DNA from 3 places in the Microbulbifer sp. SH-1 genome. Region 2 is predicted to be linked to each of the others. Evidence: predicted binding sites of a transcription regulator. Region 2 holds the regulator's gene; each other region holds the start of a gene.
What was found. Region 2 encodes sigma-54, which starts transcription at its own class of promoters, with help from an activator protein. Its sites were predicted from a motif close to TGGCACANNNNTTGCNNT; they were not measured.
Positions count from the first base shown of each region.

Region 1: GNX18_RS09800 (NarK family nitrate/nitrite MFS transporter) is a predicted target of sigma-54. The motif match lies at 2,877-2,894, and genes of this name have one in related genera.
Region 3: galU (UTP--glucose-1-phosphate uridylyltransferase GalU) is a predicted target of sigma-54. The motif match lies at 5,053-5,070, and genes of this name have one in related genera.

Region 1 covers NZ_CP046948.1:2,295,971-2,303,212, reverse strand. Annotated here, with positions in the region: gene GNX18_RS09805 (NarK family nitrate/nitrite MFS transporter) at 1-982, opposite strand, end outside; gene GNX18_RS09800 (NarK family nitrate/nitrite MFS transporter) at 1,152-2,630, opposite strand; gene GNX18_RS09795 (CmpA/NrtA family ABC transporter substrate-binding protein) at 3,122-4,174, opposite strand; gene GNX18_RS09790 (ANTAR domain-containing response regulator) at 4,233-4,823, opposite strand; gene GNX18_RS09785 (hypothetical protein) at 4,854-5,057, opposite strand; gene GNX18_RS09780 (xanthine dehydrogenase family protein molybdopterin-binding subunit) at 5,410-7,242, shown strand, end outside.
Region 2 covers NZ_CP046948.1:31,227-38,468, reverse strand. Annotated here, with positions in the region: gene lptA (lipopolysaccharide transport periplasmic protein LptA) at 1-521, shown strand, start outside; gene lptB (LPS export ABC transporter ATP-binding protein) at 591-1,316, shown strand; gene GNX18_RS00205 (RNA polymerase factor sigma-54) at 1,558-3,036, shown strand; gene hpf (ribosome hibernation-promoting factor, HPF/YfiA family) at 3,218-3,511, shown strand; gene ptsN (PTS IIA-like nitrogen regulatory protein PtsN) at 3,563-4,024, shown strand; gene rapZ (RNase adapter RapZ) at 4,142-5,002, shown strand; gene GNX18_RS00185 (HPr family phosphocarrier protein) at 5,071-5,340, shown strand; gene mgtE (magnesium transporter) at 5,414-6,781, shown strand; gene yjgA (ribosome biogenesis factor YjgA) at 6,819-7,242, shown strand, end outside.
Region 3 covers NZ_CP046948.1:2,104,310-2,111,551, reverse strand. Annotated here, with positions in the region: gene GNX18_RS09025 (TcfC E-set like domain-containing protein) at 1-2,474, opposite strand, end outside; gene GNX18_RS09020 (hypothetical protein) at 2,530-3,087, opposite strand; gene gltX (glutamate--tRNA ligase) at 3,398-4,873, shown strand; gene galU (UTP--glucose-1-phosphate uridylyltransferase GalU) at 5,233-6,144, shown strand; tRNA gene GNX18_RS09005 (tRNA-Ala) at 6,332-6,407, shown strand; gene GNX18_RS09000 (ABC transporter permease) at 6,697-7,242, shown strand, end outside.

The DNA of each region.
Region 1 (7,242 bases), 2.3 Mb from region 2:
ACGTCTCCGAGAAAAACAGCGGCAACATCGAAACCACCGCCAGCTCCGAGCCGAAAGTGGCAAAGTAAAGAATGTTCAGCACCGCCACCTGTTTGAACTGATAGCGATGGATCGGCTCCGGCAGTTTCACGAAAATTTCGCGGTTGATTTCGTAGCACTTTTTCGCATCAAACACATACAGCGCCGCCAGCGCCACATAGATCGCGATCGCCACCGGCTGCGACAGCATACTCACGCCCTGGGGGGAGAGCTTCCAGGTCAGCAGCGCCAGCGCCGCATACATCGGCACCTTCATGATCAGCAGCAGCACGAAATCGGATGGGCTGGAAACCTCCATGCCGCCGATTTTTTTCGGTTTGAAATAGGTACCACCCTTCGGGGTATCGGTCACCGAGCGGTAGTAGATCACGCTGTATACCAGCGCAATGACGCCAGTGATGCCGATGGCATAGCGCCAACCCTCTTGTCCTGGAGAGTCACCGCCGACCAGCAGTGCAATCGTGGGCAGGGTCATGGCCGCCGCGGCAGAACCAAAGTTGCCCCAGCCGCCATAGATGCCCTCGGCCGTGCCCAGCTGTTTGGCCGGGAACCACTCGGACACCATGCGGATACCCACCACGAATCCGGCGCCGATAAAGCCCAGCAGAAAACGGCCGATGGCCGCCGCAGTAAAGCTGTCGGCCAGCGCAAAAATAAAGCAAGGTACACTGCCGATGGCCAGCAGCAGCGAATAGGTCAGGCGCGGACCGTATTTGTCGGTCAGCATGCCGATGATCACCCGCGCCGGAATCGTCAGCGCTACGTTCAGGATCAGCAGCGTTTTCACCTGCTCGGACGTGAGCGACAGACTGTCGGCAATCGCCATCAGCAGCGGTGCGTGGTTGAACCAGGCGAAGAACGTAATAAAGAACGCAATCCAGGTCAGGTGCAGCACCCGGATTTTTCCCGTGAAGGAAAACAGATTCAAAGAATCGGAAGACATGGTTGTATCCCATTTTTAAATAAAACTTTTATCTGTTCTGTTGCTGCCGTCTTCCAAAACACTACCTCCTCATCCCCGCGCAAGCGGGGATCCAGAAATTGCGGCGCTGGATTCCCGTAGCGGATCAAGTCCGGCATGACGTTTCTGCGCGGGAATGACGGGGGAAAAGTCAGGCCACGTCGATCAGGGAGACGCTGCCGTCGGGCATGACTTCAACCATATGGCCTTCCGGCTCTTCCATGAGCAACAGAATCAGAAAACTGAAAACGGCGGTACCGGCGATCACCAGGAAAAAGGTGTGGTAATCCACCAGCGTCAGCACCGTTAGAAAAAACACCGCGCCCACATTGCCGTAGGCCCCGGTCATGCCGGCAATCTGGCCGGTCAGGCGGCGCTTGATCAGTGGCACCACCGCAAACACGGCACCGGCACCAGCCTGCACAAAAAAGCTGCACAGCATGGCCGCACCCACCGCAAGATACAGTGGCCAGCTCTCGCCAATCTGCGCCATCAGCAGGTAGCCGCCGGCGAGGCCGGCGACAAGAATCATCAGCACCAGCTTGCGCCCGTATTTATCGCTCAGCATGCCGCCCGTGGGACGCGAGACCAGGTTCATAAAGGAGTAGGCGGAGGCCACCAGTCCGGCCTTTACCGGATCGAGGGAGAAGGTTTCGAAGAAGAACAGCGGCAGCATGGAAATGACCGCGAGCTCGGAGCCGAAGGTGGCGAAATACAGCAGGTTCAGGATTGCCACCTGTTTGAATTTGTACCGGTGGATGGGCGCGGGCGGTGCGCTGAATACCTCGCGGTTGATGCTCCAGGTTTTTTTTAGTTCGAGCAGATACAGCGCGGCGAGGAATGTGTAAATCGTCCAGGTCCAGAATTGATTGAGCAGCCCGGCCTCCGCCGGTGACAGCTTCCAGGTCAGCAGCGCCAGGGCGCCGTACATGGGCAACTTCATCAACATCAGCAGCAGAAAATCGCCACTGCTGGTCACTTCCATCGCACCGATTTTTTTCGGCTTGAAATAAGTGGCGCCTTTGGGCGTGTCGGTAACGCTGTTGTAATAGATCGCGCTGTACAGCAGCGCGATGACACCGGTGAGGCCGATGGCGTAGCGCCAACCGTCTTCACCGCCAAACATCAGCGCAATTGTCGGCAGGCAGATGGCGCCGGCGGCGGAGCCGAAGTTGCCCCAGCCGCCGTACACACCTTCGGCCGTGCCGAGGTGACGGGCGGGAAACCACTCGGACACCATACGGATGCCGATCACGAAACCTGCACCGATAAAGCCCATGAAAAAGCGGGCAATCGCCGCTTGGGCGAAGCTGTCGGCTACTGCAAATACAAAACAGGGAATACTGCCGATGGCCAGCAGCGCGGAGAAGGTGAGGCGCGGGCCGTACTTGTCTGTGAGCATGCCGATAATCATGCGCGCGGGAATGGTCAGCGCCACGTTCAGGATCAGCAGGGTTTTTACCTGATCCGGAGTCAGCGCCAGGCTGTCGGCAATGGCCATCAGCAGCGGTGCGTGGCTGAACCAGGCAAAGAAGCACAGGAAAAAGGCCAGCCAGGACAGGTGCAGTACTTTGACGTTGCCACTGAAGGACAACAGATTCAGGCGTTCGGATGGACTGCTATGGGACATTACTTCGCGTGACTCTCTTATCGCACATCACTATTTGTGAACACCGGCCTGCTCTACATAAAAGCGATCAGGCATAAAAAAAGTCCACAGGCACAGACGGGCCGTGCCAGTGGACTTCGATGTCCGTGTATTCAGTTTTTCGCCGGAATTTTTATTTCAGGTGGTCTGCTGCCACTCCCTTTCTGCGCCGGCGGAGAGCGGGTGTCATCACTGTTGCACAGGAATCTGTCACTCTCGCATTAAAAGAATTCAATTTCTGTGCCAGCTCAGGGCAAAGTCAAAATCCGGGGCGGAAAAATGTGATTTTTTGGGGCGAATAGGGGAAATCTGACGCTAGTTCCGGGTGCAAGGGAAGGTGTCTGCGCGCGCGAAGCGCCCTGTTTTGGGCTGTTTTGTGCACCGGGGTGCAAGAATTTGCACCTGAGGCGGGCGCTCCTCGGTTTGCTGGATAGTTTTGTCGGGCAGCCGGCTTCAGGAAGGTGGGGCTTATTTTACCGTTGGCTGTGGCGGACAAAGTCCAGGGTTTGCTGATACAGGTCGGAGCAGAACACTTCCGCGGCACCGCTGTCGACGGGTGCAATGTCGTTGCACAGTGATAGCAGTTCGCGGCCTTTCTTTTCCGTAGGGCGGCCGTGGTCGCTCTGCGGGTGCGCGAACAGGTGCCAGCCCGGGTTTTTACCCGGTGCCCGCCCGCGCTGTGTGAGCAGCTCGTCGTTCAGAGAGGCGGCAATAGCAGACTCCGGCAGGTCGAGATACTCAGGGCGCGCGAGAATGCCCACCGCATCCCGGCGTTGACTGTGCTCGCCGAGCCAGCTGCACGCCTCCAGCAGCGCGGCGCGCAGCGCCAGGTGCGTGGCGGGATGGGCTTCGTGCCAGCTTTGGGTGACGGCCAGCACTTTTTCCGGCATCGCCGGCATCAGACTGTTACCGGGCGTGGCGATTACGCCGATCCCCTCCTGCACCGCCAGCGTGTTCCAGGGTTCACCTACGCAGTAGCCGTCGATATCGCCGCGGCGCAGGTGGTCCACCATCTGCTCCGGCGGCAACACCACAATGCGCACATCCCCGTCGGGGTCGATACCGGCGGCAGACAGCCAGTGACGCAGTTGCAGGGTATGGCTGGCAAATGGATAAACACTGGCAAAAGTGAGTGGCTTCTCACCGCTGGCGCGGTTGGCTATATGCGATTTGAGCGCGGCACCGGCGTCGCCGGAGGTCTGTTCGAGCTGCGCGTAAAGGCTTTGCGAAAGAGTGATGGCATTGCCGTTGCAGCTCAGAATCAGGCCGCTCAACAGTTGTTCATCGCACTGGGGCAGGGTCTGTTTCAGGGTCAGCGGCATGGGCGCGAGGATGGAGGCTGCATCGGCGGCACCGCCAATCAGTTTGTCGCGCAGGGTGGCCCAGGAAGTTTCCCGTTGCAGCTCGACCTTGAGCCCGTAGCGCGCAAAAAATCCCAGCTCACTGGCAATGATCAGCGGGGCACTATCGGTCAGGCGCAGGTAAAGAAGTTTCAGGTTGGGCTTTTCGACTTGCAGACTGCTCACAGTGGTTCTCTCGAATTCTTTATGGGTTGGGCCGGCGGTTCAGCGGCGTATTTACTGTCTATTTCACAGGCCGCTGCAGATGCGTGACGATCTGCTCCGCCACATTGCGCATGGTGGAGTTGCTGTTCATCGCCAGGGTGCGCAGGGTCTGATGGGCGGCTTGTTCGCTGATGTTCTTGCGCGCCATCAGCAAGCCCTTGGCGCGCTCAATGATCTTGCGCTCATCCAACTGTTGCTGGGTACGCGCCAGGGATTGGCGCAGTTGCTGGTAGCTGCGGAATTGTGCCATGGCAATTTCAATCGCCGGTGCCACCCGCTCGGCGGAGAGGCCGTCCACCATATAGGCGCTGACCCCGGCTTCTACCGCGCTGCTGATGAATTCGGCGCCGCCGCGCACGGAGAACATCGCCACCGGGGTCGGGTTGTGCTGATTGATTACCGCGAGACTTTCGAGAATGTCGCGGTCGGGGGATTCGATGTCGATCAGGACAATATCCGGGCGGTGTTTTTCCACCTGGAACAACAGGCCCTCGGCACTGGTGAGTTGTGCCAGCAGATTGTAGCCGGCGGCGGACAGCTGTCCGGCCACCATGGCGGCACGTTCAGGCTGGTCGTCGACCAACAGGATACTGATGGGGGTCGTCGTCATCGCTTGTCAGAACTTCAGTTCGAACTGCAGTCAGAACCTGTCAGTAGCGCAGCTGTACTCGTCAGCATCGCGCCTGGTGTGCCTGGCCCGCAGATCAATGTTTTCAGTTATGTAATAGGTCGCGGCCACGTCCAGCTCCCTGCCGTAGTCCAGGCTGTCGCGATCCCTATAGAGTTTATGCAGGTTCTGCAATCTTGATGCCAGAGACGACTGCGCTGCCAATATTAACGTCATGAACCCCGTCCGGTCGTGCGACCGGAAACCTGCCTGTCACCCGAGTTGCAGGCTTTTCCGCCAACCGGGGTTGCGTTTTTGCTCGCGGAAGGTGCGCGCGCTGTTGGCGTGCTCACTTTTGGTGCTCGCGATGAGTGTTGTGGCTGGAAATGCTGTTTGATTTATTCCGAGGGAAACCTGTGCCGATGGTGTGGCACTTTTCAGTACAAAGGGCTATTAGTTTGTGGGCTCTGGGTAGAAATGCGCAGTCGTGACATGAGCCCGGAACCAGCAGCATGAACTCAACATGTGGCGTTTGCGAGTAAGCGTTTGCATCTGCGCGCCATGGCCGCGCTATAAATCCAGGAGCAGTATGGAAGGATTCAACACCAATCGGCGCAATTTCATTAAGCTGTGCACTGTTGCGGGTATTACGGTATTCGCTGCGCCGGTGCTGTGGCAGAAGGGGAAGGCTCAAAATCCTGAAACAGCGAGAGACGTGTTGAATTGGCGGGGAGCAGGCTCCGATCCCGCATTCCGCACAGACGGCGTAGCCAAAGTGACCGGTCAGAAAATTTTTGGCCGGGACTTCCGCGCCCGGGACATGCCAGGGTGGAAACCGCAGCAACACTACGCTTTGGTGCTGCGTTGCAACCGGGTGGAACGACGCTTCGATGGTGTGGACTGGACCCAGTTGCCCGCGGAGGCTCAACCCTATGCGAAAGTAACCGCGGAGACGCTGGCTGAGAAAAAGTTGAAATTGCCCGCCTTCTACGGCGAGGCAATGCTGCTATCTGAGGGTGCATCGCCGCTCTACTACGGCCATGCGGTGGCCATGCTTTTGTTCGATGACTTTGAGAAATACGCCACTGCCAAACAGGCGCTCCAGTTTAATGAGCAAGTGATTCGCTATGGCGCGCAAACGCCTCCTGTAGAGCGGGACCCTTACGCCAGCTGGCGCATCATTCGTGTTGAGGGGCCGCAAGGACCCGAGGATGAAGACCTGTACTCGCCCATGCAGGATGGTCTCTTCTTTCCCAATTACCGCGATCACAAAGCAGAGTGGCCGAGGGCTGCGAATCTGTCGGGAAGTGTCAGCGAGCGCGGCATGTATTACGCACAGCAGATTCGCGCTACAACCGAGCGTGAAGCGGAATCCGGTAACTGGCACCTTGTGCGGGGAGAGTATCGAACTCAGATCGTTGATCCGATGATGATGGAGCCGGAGGCTGCTAACGTCTGGTTCGACGGTGAACGGCAAACATTACATCTGGTCCTCACCAGTCAGTCGCCACAGGATTTCCAGGAACTGGCGGCGCACATGATTGCCGAAAGTGCGTTCGCCGCAGAGATCAAGAATATTGTGGTGCACTCCGCGGTCGTTGGGGGCGGCTTTGGTGCCAAAGACCACTCTATTTTCCCCTATTACGGTTTGGTAGCCGGACTGTTTGGCACTGCGCCGGTGCGGCTGGCCAACAACCGATTCGAGCAGTTCCAGGCGGGTTTGAAGCGCCACCCTTTCGGCATGCGCAATACCCTGGCGATCGACAAAAAGAATGGGAAATTTCAGGCCCTGATTGCCGAGATGCAGGTGGACGGTGGCGGTCGGCAAAACTTCAGTGCGTCCGTCTCAATGGTGGGCGCCAGTGCGATTCAAAGCATCTATTATCTTCCTCGCAACGATATTTCCTCCGTCGCCAATCAGTCAATGAATGTGGACTCCGGCTCCATGCGCGGCTACGGAACACTGCAGACCATGACAGCCATGGAAATGATGGTAAACCAGGCTGCGGCAGAGCTTGGAATTGATCCCATAGAGCTGCGACTGCGCAACGCCTTTCAGGACGGCTGGCGCAATACTCAGGGCGCCGTTCCGAAGGTAGGTGTGCGCTACCGGGAACTGCTGGAGCGCGCCCGGGAACATCCCATGTGGCGCGATCGGATGGAGCGCAAGCGAGCTTTCGAGCAGGAAAATCCCGGCTACCTGTTCGGCACCGGCTATGCCATTGCTACCAAGGATTACGGTACCGGAGCCGCCGCCCCGAGTGCGGCGGTCCAGTTTGATACGGCGGGCCGGTTGTCGATGGCCGTGGAATTCATGGAAATGGGCACAGGTATCGGCACCTCCCAATCCCTGCTGCTGGAAACTGTTCTCGGGCGGGCGGCGGATCACTGCACGGTGGGGGAGGTGGACGCCTGGCATGCC
Region 2 (7,242 bases):
CCAGTGTCCTGTGTGCTGCCGTTGCCGCCGCACTACTGCTGGCGCCTCAGGTTCACGCGCTCCCCAACGACCGCGAGCAACCGGTGAAGGTGTCCGCCGACAAACTGGAGGCCAACCGCAACAAAAACCTGTCTGTGTACAGCGGCAACGTGGTCATCAGCCAGGGCTCGCTGCAGATTCGCGCCGACCGTGTGGAAGTTCACGGCAACGCCAAAGGGGAGATCAACAAGGTGGTTGCCACCGGCGCCCCCGCCCACTTTCAGCAACAGGTGGAAGAGAGCACCAGCCCGGTCAAGGCCCGCGCCAAGCGTATCGAATTCCTGGTGAGCAGCGACGCCCTGCAACTCAGTGGAGAAGCCTTTGTAGATCGCGATGGCAACACCCTGTCCGCCGAGCGCATTGACTACGACCTGAAAAGCGAGCAGATGCAGGCCCAGGGCCAGTCGGAAAAGGAACGCGTGGAAATGATCTGGAAGCCCGAAGCCAAATCAGAGTCCAAGCCGGCTGAAAACGGCCAGTAACCGCCCACCCACACAACCCGAACAGTCAGAAAAAGCGGCGAACCCGCCGCGCAGTTAGCGGAACTCACTATGCCGACGCTCAAAGCGCTCCACCTCGCCAAGCAGTACAAGAAGCGCAAGGTCGTTAAGGATGTCTCGGTGAGTGTGTCCAGCGGCCAGGTGGTCGGCCTGCTCGGCCCCAACGGCGCCGGCAAAACCACCTGCTTCTACATGATTGCCGGTCTGGTGCAGGCCGACGCCGGCCAGGTAATGATCGACCAGGAAGACATCACCGGCCTCTCCATGCACGGCCGCGCGCGCAAGGGCATCGGCTACCTTCCGCAGGAAGCCTCGGTGTTTCGCCGCCTGTCGGTAGAAGACAATATTCTCGCCATTCTCGAGACCCGCCGGGATCTGGATCGCAGCCAGCGCCGCCAACAGCTGGAATCACTGCTGGAGGAATTCCACATCACCCATATCCGCGAAAGTCTCGGTATGGCGCTGTCCGGCGGTGAGCGGCGCCGGGTGGAAATCGCCCGCGCACTGGCCACCAACCCCGCTTTCGTATTGCTGGATGAACCCTTCGCCGGTGTGGACCCCATCTCCGTGAACGACATCAAGCAGATCATCCGCCACCTCAGGGACCGCGGTATCGGCGTGCTGATCACCGACCACAATGTGCGCGAGACCCTCGATATCTGCGAGACCGCCTACATCGTCAGCGAGGGTCACATCATCGCATCCGGCGACCCCAAAGATGTGGCCGAGAACAAACAGGTGAAAGACGTCTACCTGGGACACGAGTTCACCATCTGACGCCATCCGGGTGAAATCATCAGCATTTCACCCCGGAATACCGATTCCCATCACAATTCTGACCGAAGCGACCGAAACAGATAACTCTTTCGGCACGCTTATTGCTTGTTTTCGCACCCCTTGCCACTTGTGTTCCGCACTACCCCGGGGTAGTCTGCAGGCGATGAGCAATCTGCCGCCGCACAAGCATCAAATGTGTCGCAGCGGCGCAACGCCAGCATTTTATATCGGCACACCCCCTATGAAGCAGTCACTCCAGTTAAAACTCGGCACTTCGCTGACAATGACGCCGCAACTGCAACAGGCGATCCGCCTGCTGCAGCTGTCGACGCTGGAGCTGCAACAGGAAATCCAATCCGCCCTCGACAGCAACCCGCTGCTGGAATCGGACTTCGACGAGCACGCCGGCGAGCAACTGCAGGAGCAGAACACCCCCGCTACCATTGAGCACCAGGCCCACGATGGCGCCGAAAGCAACCGCGAAAGCCTCAACGGTGAATCCGAGTCCAGCGCCGACGGCGACTGGAACAGCGATATCCCCGATGACCTGCCGGTAGACACCCGCTGGGACGACATTTACACCAACAGCAGTCACGCTGGAGGCGAGGGCGAGGAATACGCGCTGGAGCAGCGCAACGCGGCGGTGGAGAGCCTGCAGGACCACCTGCTGTGGCAGCTGAACCTCACTCCACTGACCCCGATCGACAAGCTGATCGGCGAGACCCTGATCGACGCCATTGCACCCAATGGTTTTCTCGACATCAACATCGAAGACCTCGCAGCATCTTTGGATGTGGACGTGGAAGAGGTGCTCGCGGTACTGAAAACCATCCAGCAGTTCGAACCGGTGGGCTGCGGCTCCCGCGACCTGCGCGAGAGCCTGCTGCTGCAATTGCGCCAGTTGCCGGAAAACACCCCCTGGCTGGCGCAGGCGCTGGTCGTGGTAGGCCAGTACCTGGATTTATTGGGCAAGCGCGACTTCCGCCAGCTGAGCCGTCGCACTCGCCTCAGCGAGACCCAGCTCGGCGAGGTGATGCGCCTGATTCAGACCCTCACCCCCTATCCCGGCGAGGCCTTCGGTGGCGAGGAACCGCAGTACGTGGTGCCGGATGTGATCGTCAGCCGCCGCGACCAGCGTTGGCTGGTGGAGCTGAATCCCGAAACCACACCCAAATTGCGCATCAACGACGCCTACGCCGCGCTCATTCGTCGCGCCGACAACTCTGCCGAGAACAACTACCTGCGCGACAATCTTCAGGAGGCGCGCTGGTTCCTGAAAAGCCTCCAGAGTCGCCACGAAACCCTGCTGAAGGTGGCAAGCTGCATCGTCGAGAAACAACAGGGCTTTTTCGAGCTGGGGCCTGAGGCCATGAAGCCCATGGTGCTGGCCAACATTGCCGAGACCATCGGTATGCACGAGTCCACCATCTCGCGGGTAACCACACAGAAGTACATGCTCACGCCCCGCGGTGTGTTCGAACTCAAGTATTTCTTCTCCAGCCACGTGAGCACCGACTCCGGTGAGGACGCGTCTTCCACCGCCATCCGCGCCCTGATCCGCAAACTGGTGGACGCCGAACAGCCGCGCAAGCCGCTGTCAGACAACAAGATCACTCAGGAACTGGACAAGCAGGGCATCCAGGTGGCGCGCCGCACCGTGGCCAAGTATCGCGAGTCCATGGGCATACCCTCATCCAGCGAGCGCAAACGGCTGGTGTAGGTCGACCATCCGCGACGCGCAAGTCACAATTTGCTGTCGCAGGACTACTCTTCGTTCAATTTCTGCCCGACCAATACCCGTACATTGAGTGTATCCTTCCATTCTGGCGCACTTCCTAGTAGGGTTGCCGCCCTGTGCGGGGGTGCGACCGGTTTGTGTTGTACCCGATGAGGAGAAATCCATGCAGATCAACATCAGTGGCCACCATGTAGACCTTACCCCGGCCATTCGCGATTACTGCCTGACCAAGCTGGACAAGCTCTCCCGCCACAATGACCTGATCACCAACGCCCAGGTCATACTTTCCGTCGACAAACTTATCCAGAAAGCAGAAGCGCGGGTTCATGTGAACGGCAACAAGGACATTTTTGCCGACTCGGAATCGGAAGATATGTACGCGGCGATCGACTCGCTCACCGACAAACTCGACCGGCAGCTGCTGAAACACAAAGAGAAATTACGCAGTCACCGCTAGACGTTACCCCCGGGAAACGGCTGGCCTGCACTGTCAGATCACCAGTAAGTTATGACATTGGAAGCATTACTCTCTCCCCGCCTGAGCCTGTGCCACCTGGCGGGGAGCAGCAAAAAAAAGCTATTGCTCAACATCGCGCAGGCGATCTCAGAACAATACCCCGACCTGGATTCCGATACCGTCTTCAACCAGCTGGTGGCCCGGGAGCGCCTGGGTTCAACCGGCATTGGCGAGGGGGTCGCCATCCCCCACTGCCGCCTGCCCGGCTGCGAGCGCCCCATCGGCGTCCTCTGCACCACTTCACCTGCGGTAGATTTCGATGCCATCGACCGCCAGCCGGTGGATCTGTTGTTTGCCCTGCTGGTTCCGGAGGATTCCGACCAGGAGCACCTGGATACGCTGGCAGAAATCGCCGCCCTGTTCAGCGACAGCCGCGTGCGCGACAAGCTGCGCGAAGCCACCACCAGTGACGAGCTCTACGCACTGGCCATCAACAGCGCGGCGGCGGCATAATAGCCCTCGACCTTGTCCGCCGCCCGGCCGCCACCGGACGGCTGCAGATAACCATCCCGGGCAGCGGCCTGCGGCAGCGCCCCTCGCCCTACTGAATCAGCAAGGAGCGCTTGTTCTATGCGACTGGTGATCATCAGCGGCCGCTCTGGCTCAGGAAAAAGCTCTGCCCTGGAACTGCTGGAAGACGTTGGCTTCAACTGCATCGACAACCTCCCCGCCAGCCTGTTGCCGGAGCTGATTCGCCGCGTCACCGAGCACCCCCCCCAGGAAACCACCCACCTGGCCCTGGGTATCGATGCCCGCAATCTCTGGCACGATGTGCGCCAGGCTCCCCGGGTTATCAACGAATTGCGCGAAAGCGGCATCGAGTGCGACGTCATCTATCTGGACGCCCGCTCGCCGGTGCTGGTGCAGCGCTTCAGCGAAACCCGCCGCAAGCATCCCCTCAGCGACAGCCGCACCCACCTGTTGGAAGCCCTCAACCACGAGAAGGAGCTACTCGCCCCGCTGGCGGCCATGGCCGACCTGGTGATCGACACCAGCAGCCTCAGCCTGCACCAGTTGCGCGACCAGGTTAAAACCCGCGTAGTGGGCAAAGACTCCCCGGGCATGGCGATCCTGTTCCAGTCCTTCGGGTTCAAACACGGTGTACCGGTGGACGCGGACTTGGTGTTCGACCTGCGCTGCCTGCCTAACCCCTATTGGGTCGCAGAGCTTCGCAACAAAACCGGGCTCGATCCGGAAGTGGCGGAGTTTCTGCGCGCACACGACGAGACCGAGGAAATGCAGCGCGACATCACCACATTTCTCGAGCGCTGGCTGCCCTCATACCAGCAGAGCAATCGCAGCTATACCTGCGTCGCCGTCGGCTGTACCGGAGGCCGCCACCGCTCGGTGTACATGGTGGAACAGCTGGCCAAGCACTTTTCCAGCGAATTCAAGAACATCCAGGTCCGACACCGCGAGCAGCAGAAATAAACCGGTCTCACACGCCGGGAATTGCCATAAAAGAACAACATCAGCACACACAGCGCCAGAACAACCCTATGCAGAAAAGCCGCATTACCATCATCAACAAACTCGGGCTCCACGCCCGCGCCGCCAGCAAGCTCGCCCAGACCTGCGCACGTTTTTCCTCGGACGTGAAGGTGCACTGCCAGGGCAAGGCGGTGGATGGCAAAAGCGTGATGGCACTGATGCTGCTGGCGGCCGGTAAGGGTGTTGAGCTGGAGCTGGAAGTCTGCGGTCGCGATGAAGACGCCGCGCACGAAGCCATCTGCACACTGATCAACGATCGCTTCGGTGAGGGCGAATAACACTCTGCATGATTTCGGCCTGAGCGCCGGTATAATGCCGCCACCCGCCGTTCCCCCCTGATCAGGTATCCCCGTGCCCAACCCCGTCACCGCCGACATTAATTTCCACGCGCAGAATCAGCTCGGCGAGCTGTATGCGGCGCTGGACAGTGGCACCGGGCGCGAAGTGCAGCGGATGCTGCAATCCCTCTCCCCCCAGAGTATTGCCCAGCTGCTGGAAAGCTCCCCTCCGCGCATTCGCCAGGTGCTGTGGAAGCTGATCGACCGGGAAGTCGAGGGCGAGGTTCTGCAGGAGCTGGCGGACGACGTCAAAGCCCAGATCCTCTCCATCATGGACACCGAAGAAATGGTGGCCATTATGGAGGGCCTGAACGCAGACGACATCGCCGACATACTCCAGCAATTGCCGGAGCGGGTAATGGCGGAAGTACTCTCCGCCATGAGTGAGAGCGACCGCCAGCGGGTGCAGAGCGTACTGGCTTACGACGAAGAGACCGCCGGCGGCCTGATGGACACGGACACCGTCTCCGTGCGCCCGAACCTCACCCTGGATGTGGTGCTGCGCTACCTGCGCCGCCACGAGAAACTGCCAAAATCCACCGACAACCTGTTCGTGGTCAGCCGCCAGGACAGGTTCATCGGCCTGCTGCCGCTGACACGGCTGCTCACCGCGGACCCATCGGTTACCGTGCGCGAGATCATGACCACAGACGTGGAACCGATTCCCGCAGACATGCCGGACTACGAGGTGGCACAACTGTTCGCCAAGTACGACTGGATTACCGCACCAGTGGTGGATGAAAACAACCGCCTGCTCGGACGTATCACCATCGACGATGTGGTGGACGTGATCCGCGAAGACGCGGACCACTCGCTGATGAGTCTCGCCGGTCTCGACGAAGAGGAAGACACCTTCGCGCCGATAAAACGCACCGCGCCGCGGCGCTCCATCTGGCTCGGGATCAACCTGCTCACTGCGCTGCTGGCGTCCTGGGTCATCAACCTGTTCCAGGGAACCATCGACAAGGTGGTGGCACTGGCGGTACTGATGCCTATTGTGGCCAGTATGGGCGGCGTGGCCGGCAGCCAGACGCTGACGGTGATCATCCGCGGCATGGCGCTGGGCCAGGTTGGGCGCAGCAACCTGCGCTGGCTGCTGTCGCGCGAGATCGGCACCGGCGCCTTGAACGGGATTTTGTGGTCGTCGGTCATGGGCGGGATCGCCGCACTGTGGTTTGGGGATCTGCGTATCGCGTGGATTATCATTGCGGCCATGGCGATCAACCTGGTCACCGCCGCCTTCGCCGGCACCCTGCTGCCGGTTGCGCTGCGGGCCCTGCGCATAGACCCCGCGCTGGCGGGCGGCGTGGTACTTACCACGGTGACGGATGTGGTGGGTTTCCTTTCCTTTCTCGGCCTTGCGACCTGGTTTTTCGCCTGAGGCGGGCCGCTGAACTTTTGCCATTCAGAGAATGTACATGCACAACTCCGACGACTTTCAGAATCATGAAGAATTTGATGGTGACCAGCCCAAGAGCAAGACGCGCCTCAAGCAGGAAATGCAGCAGCTGCAGGACCTGGGCAAGCGGCTGACCGAACTCAACGCTACCAAACTGGCGGAAGTGCCGATGGATGCGGAATTAGAGGACGCCATCGCCACCTTCCACCGCATCAAGTCGCACGAGGCCAAACGTCGGCAGCTGCAGTTCATCGGCAAACTGATGCGCGATGCGGATGTGGACGCGATCGAGGCCGTGCTGAACCGCCACAAGGAGCAGGATTTACAGCGCCTGCGCTTTGATCGTCTGGCGGAGGAGTGGAGAGACCGCTTACTGGATCAGGGCAATGAGGCGCTGAGCACGTTTTTCAACGAGCACCCGAGCGCCGACCACCAACAGCTGC
Region 3 (7,242 bases), 2.1 Mb from region 2:
ACCTCGGAGAGACAATAACCCCGGTTCAGCTCTATATCACCGAGATTGATCCAGTGCTCGCTGTGTACCTGTTGGCCGATAGCAATCTGGCAGTCGCCCCATTGCAGCGGCGGCGATGTGCGCGCGTTCGGGGGCAGGCGCAACTGCATCTGGAAAATTCCGAATTCATCGGTCACCGCGCGGCGGTCGCCGATTGAGATGCTCACGCCCGCAGCGGGATGGCCCTGCTTGAGTATTCTGCCCAGAACGAGCACCACGCTTTCAACTTCGTAGTCAGACCTGGTCACATTACCCGGATAGAGGGTAATTTCTTCGGAGTGCTCCTCAAAATCGTAAAACCCGTCGCCCAGCGGGCGCAGGGTGACATCGTAGGTGTTGAATGCCGGCAGGTTGATCGCCGATATCTCGTCGCCGCGCGCGTAGCCGCGGCGAATGCCGTCTACCAGTACTTCAAAGTCCTGGTCTTCGCTGCCTTTGATATCCACGAGAATGGCGCTGTCCAGGGCCGACTCGCCGCCCCAGGCAAACGCGTCGCCGTCGCTCATCAGGTTGGTGCTGAAGGTGCCGAGATAATTGAGCGAGCGGAGGTCATTGCGGGCGTCATTGTTCCAGTCGAAGGTTGCGCTGGCCTGGCCGCGCAGCCCGGCAGCGCGGCTGACGCTGCGGAGATACTGCTGGTCTTCCGACAGTTCGGCGGAAAACTGCTGATCCACCACCATTGACCAGCGGTCGCGATCATTCCACGTACTACTCAGCCCCAGAAACGGGGTGGTGCCGGAATGACTTTTTTCCACCCGTGAACGGGCACTGTGGTACCAGTTCTCGCCGCGGCGCCGGAACTCGACCGTGGCGCGGGTGAAGGCGATGCCATCGGCGTCGCTGTGGGAAAGAAAAATATTTCCCTGCCAGAACCGATTGCTGAAAATGCCGCGGCGGAATTCGAGCGTCTGCAGTCGATTGGCGCCGGCCAATTCCGAGTCCAATACAAAATCGCTGTCATTTACCGACAGGGCACGGCTTCTTTCCGTATAGCGCAAGCTTAACTGGCCACCGAGCAGCGGTGTGCTGATATTGGCGGAGCGGTTGCTGTAACCGTTATTGAGCAGCGAAAAATCCCGACGGGCCGGGTTTGGGCTATCGCCGAGACGTGTCTCGCTGACCCCGAGCGTGAAATACGGTGTCTTCAGGCTGCCATAGAGGCGATGGCCGTTGCGCCCCTCTGCATGCAGCAGACTCGGGGAAACTTCCAGCCAGGGCAGTATCCAGCGCCCCCCCAGTTCCACGGCGGATTCCTCGCCGGTGGCGGCCAGGTTAGTGAACATACCGAAATTGTTGCTGAGTCGGCGGGCCGTACCGGCCTGTACAAAATATTCGTCGTGCCGGTCCGGCAGTGTACTGCTTGGATTTATCTCCGCCGGGGTACCGGCCTGCAGGCTCCACTGCCATTCACCCAGCGCAGGCAGCTGGGTGTCTTTGGTAAAAAATTCCCGGTACTCATTGATTACGCGCCCGCCTTCATCGTAAGTGCGGACTTCGATTTCATAGGCCCCGTCGGGAAACGTTGTGGTGTCTATCAGTTGGTTGCCGGCTTCGAGCAGGGCGCTGTAGATCAGGCTTCCATCCCGCAATATTTCCAATCTCCCGCGGATCGGCATGTTCACCTCCACCGGTGAACCCAGGCGGTACTCGCGGTCGACCCGGCTGTTGTCGCTGCTGCGATATTCAACGCCGTACAGATAGGGAGCGCTTACAAACGCGCCAAAGCCGGAATAGGGCTGCAGCAGGCCGATGGAGTAGGCGCGGCCCCGGTAGTCCCGCGTCCAATGCAGGCGATAGAGTTGCGTGCTACCGGCATTGTTCAGGGTCCAGTGGCCGTGCAGTCCGCTCTCCCCGAAACTGACAATGGTCTGCCCGTAGAGCGCGGCGGTGTGTGCGCTGTTGTTGCCTTCCACACCCGACCAGGCGCCACTCAGATTCTGCAGCAGGGAGAACCCGGCGCGGGCGTCAGGCAGGTAGGGATCCTTTATCGCCGCCTGTTGCGGCAACAGTGCCGGTGAGAAAAATACATCGACCCGAAAGCGGGATTCGTCGTAGATAATCCCCAGCTCTGCGGGCTGCAGAACCCCACAATCCTGTTGTTGCCGGGTGTAACAGACTTTGGAGGAGTGGCGCGCGAGGGGGTGCGAAAGGAGTGTGAGCACGCGCTCCGGCTGTAGCGTCTCTGGCAACAGGTTCGCCGTGGCGTGCGGGTCGCGGAAGGTCACGTCCTCAAGGGTAACCGTCACAGGAACGCTGCCCACAAAGCGTCCTCCGAAATAGAGATCGGCAACCAGCTCCTGTGCATCGGTAAACTCAGAGAAACCCGCGGGTGTACCGGTTTCCAGTACAAACGCGGTCGCGGCCGCGGCGAACGAGTCGGCGGCAGCCAGTATGCCCATACACAGTGAACACGCGGCGACTGCCCAGCGAAGCATAGAAAGAATCAGATGGCTCCCGGCAGCGGATGCCGCCGGGAATCAGTCGATGCGATCAGTTGTCAACGGTAACGGTGACAGTCAGGGTGTCGCTGTAATCGGCCGCCTGGGTGGCCGCTTCCCACTCGGAGGAGGGGATGGTCACGAAGAGCTTGGCGTTGTCAGTGCCACAGCCGAGGTCGCCATTTTTCGCGTACTGGCTACTCACATCGCCGTTGCTGTCGGCACTGGCCGCCGGGGTTGTGGCGCCAACGCTGTCAGCAAACCCAACCTGGTAGGCGATCTGATCGGCGCCACTTTCCAGCTCAAAAGGTGCATCGGTGGCCGTACCGCTACCAGTGCTGCCGTTCAGGCTGCTGAAGGCAATGGTGTACTCGTTGAAGCCGAGGCCGCCCACGCAGAAGGATTCGGAGCCCACAATGTCGCTGCCCGGAGCGGTGTTCTCCAGGGAGAGGCTCATGTCGTTGAAGTTCTTGGCAACAATGCTGGTGTTCACATCAAGGGTGATGCCAACAGTGCCAGTTGAGGTGCTGTCACCGACGTTGCCCTGAGTCGCGGCCAGAGCACCGGTGCTCGCGAGCAGGGCTATGAGTGCGGAAATGCCTTTTTTCATTTTGGGTGTCCCCTACGAAATCTTGTAGTGTTGTTGTCGGGCTCGAGCCCAGGCGCCGACTACCGCAGGTTGGCGTTAGTTCCTCCAACTATGCCGGCATCGGCGCGATCATACGGTTTTTGTGATAGCAGTCACGCAAATTTTGAGAAATATTGCTTGTTTTTTGTGGTTAGTTCATTGGGGCGGGTTATACAGGTTTGAGTGGCGTTTGATTCAACTTTTCGAGCCCACTGGGCGCTCTGGGGCGGTGGCGATATAATGCCGCTCCTTTTTTTCTCATCCCTTTGTCCACCCAGAATCCAGGTTTCCAATGACCGTAAGAACCCGTATTGCTCCTTCCCCCACCGGTGATCCCCACGTAGGTACCGCCTATATCGCCCTGTTCAACCAGTGCTTTGCCCAGGCCCAGGGTGGCCAGTTCATCCTGCGTATCGAAGACACCGACCAGGTGCGCAGCACCCCCGAGTCCGAACAGGCAATCCTCGACAGCCTGCGCTGGCTGGGGCTCGACTGGGCCGAAGGTCCGGACGTGGGTGGTCCGCACGGTCCGTACCGCCAGAGTGAACGCGGCGACATATATAAGAAGCACTGCAACGATCTGGTGGCCAAAGGCCATGCCTTCCACTGCTACCGCACCGCGGACGAACTGGAGCAGCTGCGCGCGCAGTTGCAGGAAGCCGGTCGGGTAACCTTGAAGCCGAGCGACCTCGCGCTGCCCGCGGAAGAGGTGGAGAGGCGCAAGGCCGCAGGAGAGCCCTATGTGGTGCGCATGAATGTGCCGGAATCCGGCACCTGCGTGATCGAAGACCTGCTGCGCGGCACCATCGAGATCGACTGGGCCCAGGTGGACGCCCAGGTGCTGCTCAAGTCCGATGGTATGCCCACTTACCACCTGGCCAACGTGGTGGATGACCACCTGATGGAAATCACCCACGTGCTGCGCGGTGAGGAGTGGATCAACTCTGCGCCCAAGCACAAGCTGCTGTACGAGTACTTTGGTTGGGATATGCCGGTACTGTGCCACCTGCCGCTGCTGCGCAACCCGGATAAGACCAAGCTGTCCAAGCGCAAGAACCCGACCTCCATCCTTTATTACCAGCGTGCCGGCTACATGCCTGAGGCTCTGCTGAACTACCTCGGCCGCATGGGTTGGTCCATGCCGGACGAGCGCGAAAAGTTCACCCTTGACGAGATGCGAGCGCACTTCGATATCAAGCGCGTGTCACTGGGCGGCCCGGTATTCGACGTGGAAAAACTGAGCTGGCTGAACGGCCTGTGGATTCGCGAGCTGGAAGACACACAGCTGGCCGACCGCCTGCAGAACTGGCTTCTCAACCGTGACAACCTGATGAAGGTCCTGCCCCACGCCAAGGGGCGTATGGAGACCTTCGGTGATTTCGCGCCGCTGGTCAGCTTCCTTGCAGCCGGCAAGCTGGACCTGAGTGAAACGAGCTTCGCCAACGGCAGCAAGCTGGAGCTGGAAGAGCAGAAGCGCCTGTTGCAATTCGCCCTGTGGCGTCTGGAGGCCCTGCGCAGCTGGAGCAAAGACAACATTTTTGCCGCGATGAAAGAACTGTCCGCGCAGATGGAGATCAAACTCAAGGACTTTAACGCGCCGTTGTTTGTCGCCATCAGCGGTACCACCGCGTCCTTCTCCGTAATGGACGCCATGGACCTGCTGGGCCCCGACCTCAGCCGCGCGCGCCTGCGCCAGGCCATCGAGGTACTGGGCGGTGCCGGTAAAAAGGTATTGAAGCGCTGGGAAAAAGAGTACGCCTCCCTGTAGGAGCCTGCCTGCAGGCGAACCTCGGCCGATGCTGATTGCACCCCACGTAGGAGCCTGCCTGCAGGCGAACACTGATCGCACCCTGTGTAGGAGCCTGCTTGCAGGCGAACACCGAACTCCGGAAAGTTCGCTTGCAAGCAAGCTCCTACAGACCGATGCCGTCCCACATCACTCTCGGCTGGCACTTATTTTGCTGTAGAAATCTTGAACAATTGTCTGTACAAAAAACAAAGCCGCCAGCCGAATCAGGCAGTCACCTGCTCCTGTGTGACATTTGTCACAATTCGCATGTAGAATTCGGCGCAGTTTGGATTAACGGATTAACCCGGAAGTAACGAAAAAGGAAATAAGGAAAAAATATGACGACCGTAAAGAAAGCAGTCATCCCCGTGGCGGGGCTGGGTACACGCATGCTGCCGGCCACCAAGGCCATCCCCAAGGAGATGCTGCCGATTGTCGACAAGCCGCTGATCCAGTACGTGGTCAACGAAGCAGTCAAGGCCGGCATTAAGGAAATCGTGCTGGTTACCCACGCCAGTAAAAACGCCATCACCAACCATTTCGACACCTCCTTCGAGCTGGAAGCCCAGCTGGAAAACCGCCTCAAGCGCCAGCTGCTGGACGAAGTGCGGGCCATCATCCCCAAGGATGTAACGATTATTTCCGTGCGCCAAGCGGAGGCCAAGGGCCTCGGCCACGCCATTGCCTGCGCGCGCCCGGTAGTGGGCGACAACCCCTTCGCGGTATTGCTGCCCGATGTCTTGGTGGATGAATACGCAGCGGACCTGACCAGCACCAACCTCGCGGCCATGGTGCGCAACTTCGAGGCCACCAGAGCCGGTCAGATCATGGTGGAGCCGGTGGAGTGGGCGGAAGTCAGCAAGTACGGCGTGGTGGATTGCCTGGGCGCGGAGCTGTCGGTTGGCGGTGTGGCCAAGATTGACGGCATGGTGGAAAAGCCCGCAGTGGATGTGGCTCCCTCAAACATGGCCGTGGTCGGCCGCTATGTGTTGCCGGCAGAAATCTGGGGCCTGCTGGAAAAAACCGCTCCCGGTGCCGGTGGTGAAATCCAGCTGACCGACGCCATCGACGAGCTGCTCAAGCAGCAAGCGGTGGAGGCCTACCGCATTGTCGGCCGCAGTCACGATTGCGGCAACAAGGTGGGCTACATGATGGCCCAGCTCGAATACGGCCTGCAGCATGCAGAAATCGGCAGGGAGCTGAAAAAGTTCCTGTCTACGCGCGCAAGTAAGGAAACTGTTTCCGCCTGAAGCGGCGGGGTTGGTTCAGCCGGGAGGCGGCTTTCCCGGTGGTGACCAGAACTCCAGGTTAGGCTCCAGAGTTTGAGTGCTAACTATTTGATTAAAAAGTTGTTTTTTCTTGTTGACACCCGGAGGTTCGCTGTTAAAATGCGCCTCGCTTTCGGGGGAAACGCAACACGAAAGCGCAGCAAAATTTGGGGCTATAGCTCAGCTGGGAGAGCGCAACACTGGCAGTGTTGAGGTCAGCGGTTCGATCCCGCTTAGCTCCACCAAATACGAAAAGCCGCATCCGAGAGGATGCGGCTTTTTTGTTTCTGGTTTGCTGCCAAAAAAATTGTCGTGAATTACAGCGCGTGTAATCACATGTAATGGCATTGCCGGTGATTCTCGATGCTCATTCAAGTAGAATTGCCCGCTCGCATTTGCGGATGCATGTCGCGCTTTTTGCGTTTGTTGACGGCATTTTTGGGATAGATCTCCCAGGTTTGGAATATTTTTTTTCTCAGGGCCCGGTTTCAGAAATAACTACCCGGCATAGCCATAAAAGCAAGACAAATTCCCATGTATCCAGGTATCCAGCGCAGCCCCTGGCAGATCCAGCGCGACGTAATTCGCGCGCTGCTGATCCGCGAGATGAAGACCCGCTTCGGCAAGTGGCGTCTCGGGTATGCGTGGGTATTGCTGGAACCCGCCATGCATATCATGGTGCTGGCGGCCATCTTCAGTTTTATGGGACGGGAATTTTACCCTGGCATCCCCACCATGCTGTTTATGTTGGGCGGCATCGCGCCGTTTATCTTTTTCAGTAACTGCTTCAATAAAGGTGTGGCCGCGGTTGAGTCCAATCGCGGTCTGTTCAACTACCGCCAGTTGCGTCCCTTCGACGCTGTGCTTTCCCGTGTACTGCTGGAATTCGCCATCTACCTGTTTAGCTTGGTTGTGCTGTTGGGCATTCTGGCCTGGTTTGGTATCACTGCTCGCTTCAATGACTTTCTGCTGCTGGTGGTAATCAACCTCCTGTTTTTCGGATTTTGCCTCGGCATCAGTCTCACCATGTGCGTGGTGGGCACCAAGTATCCGGAAGTTTCCAGGTTTGCGCCGATGATT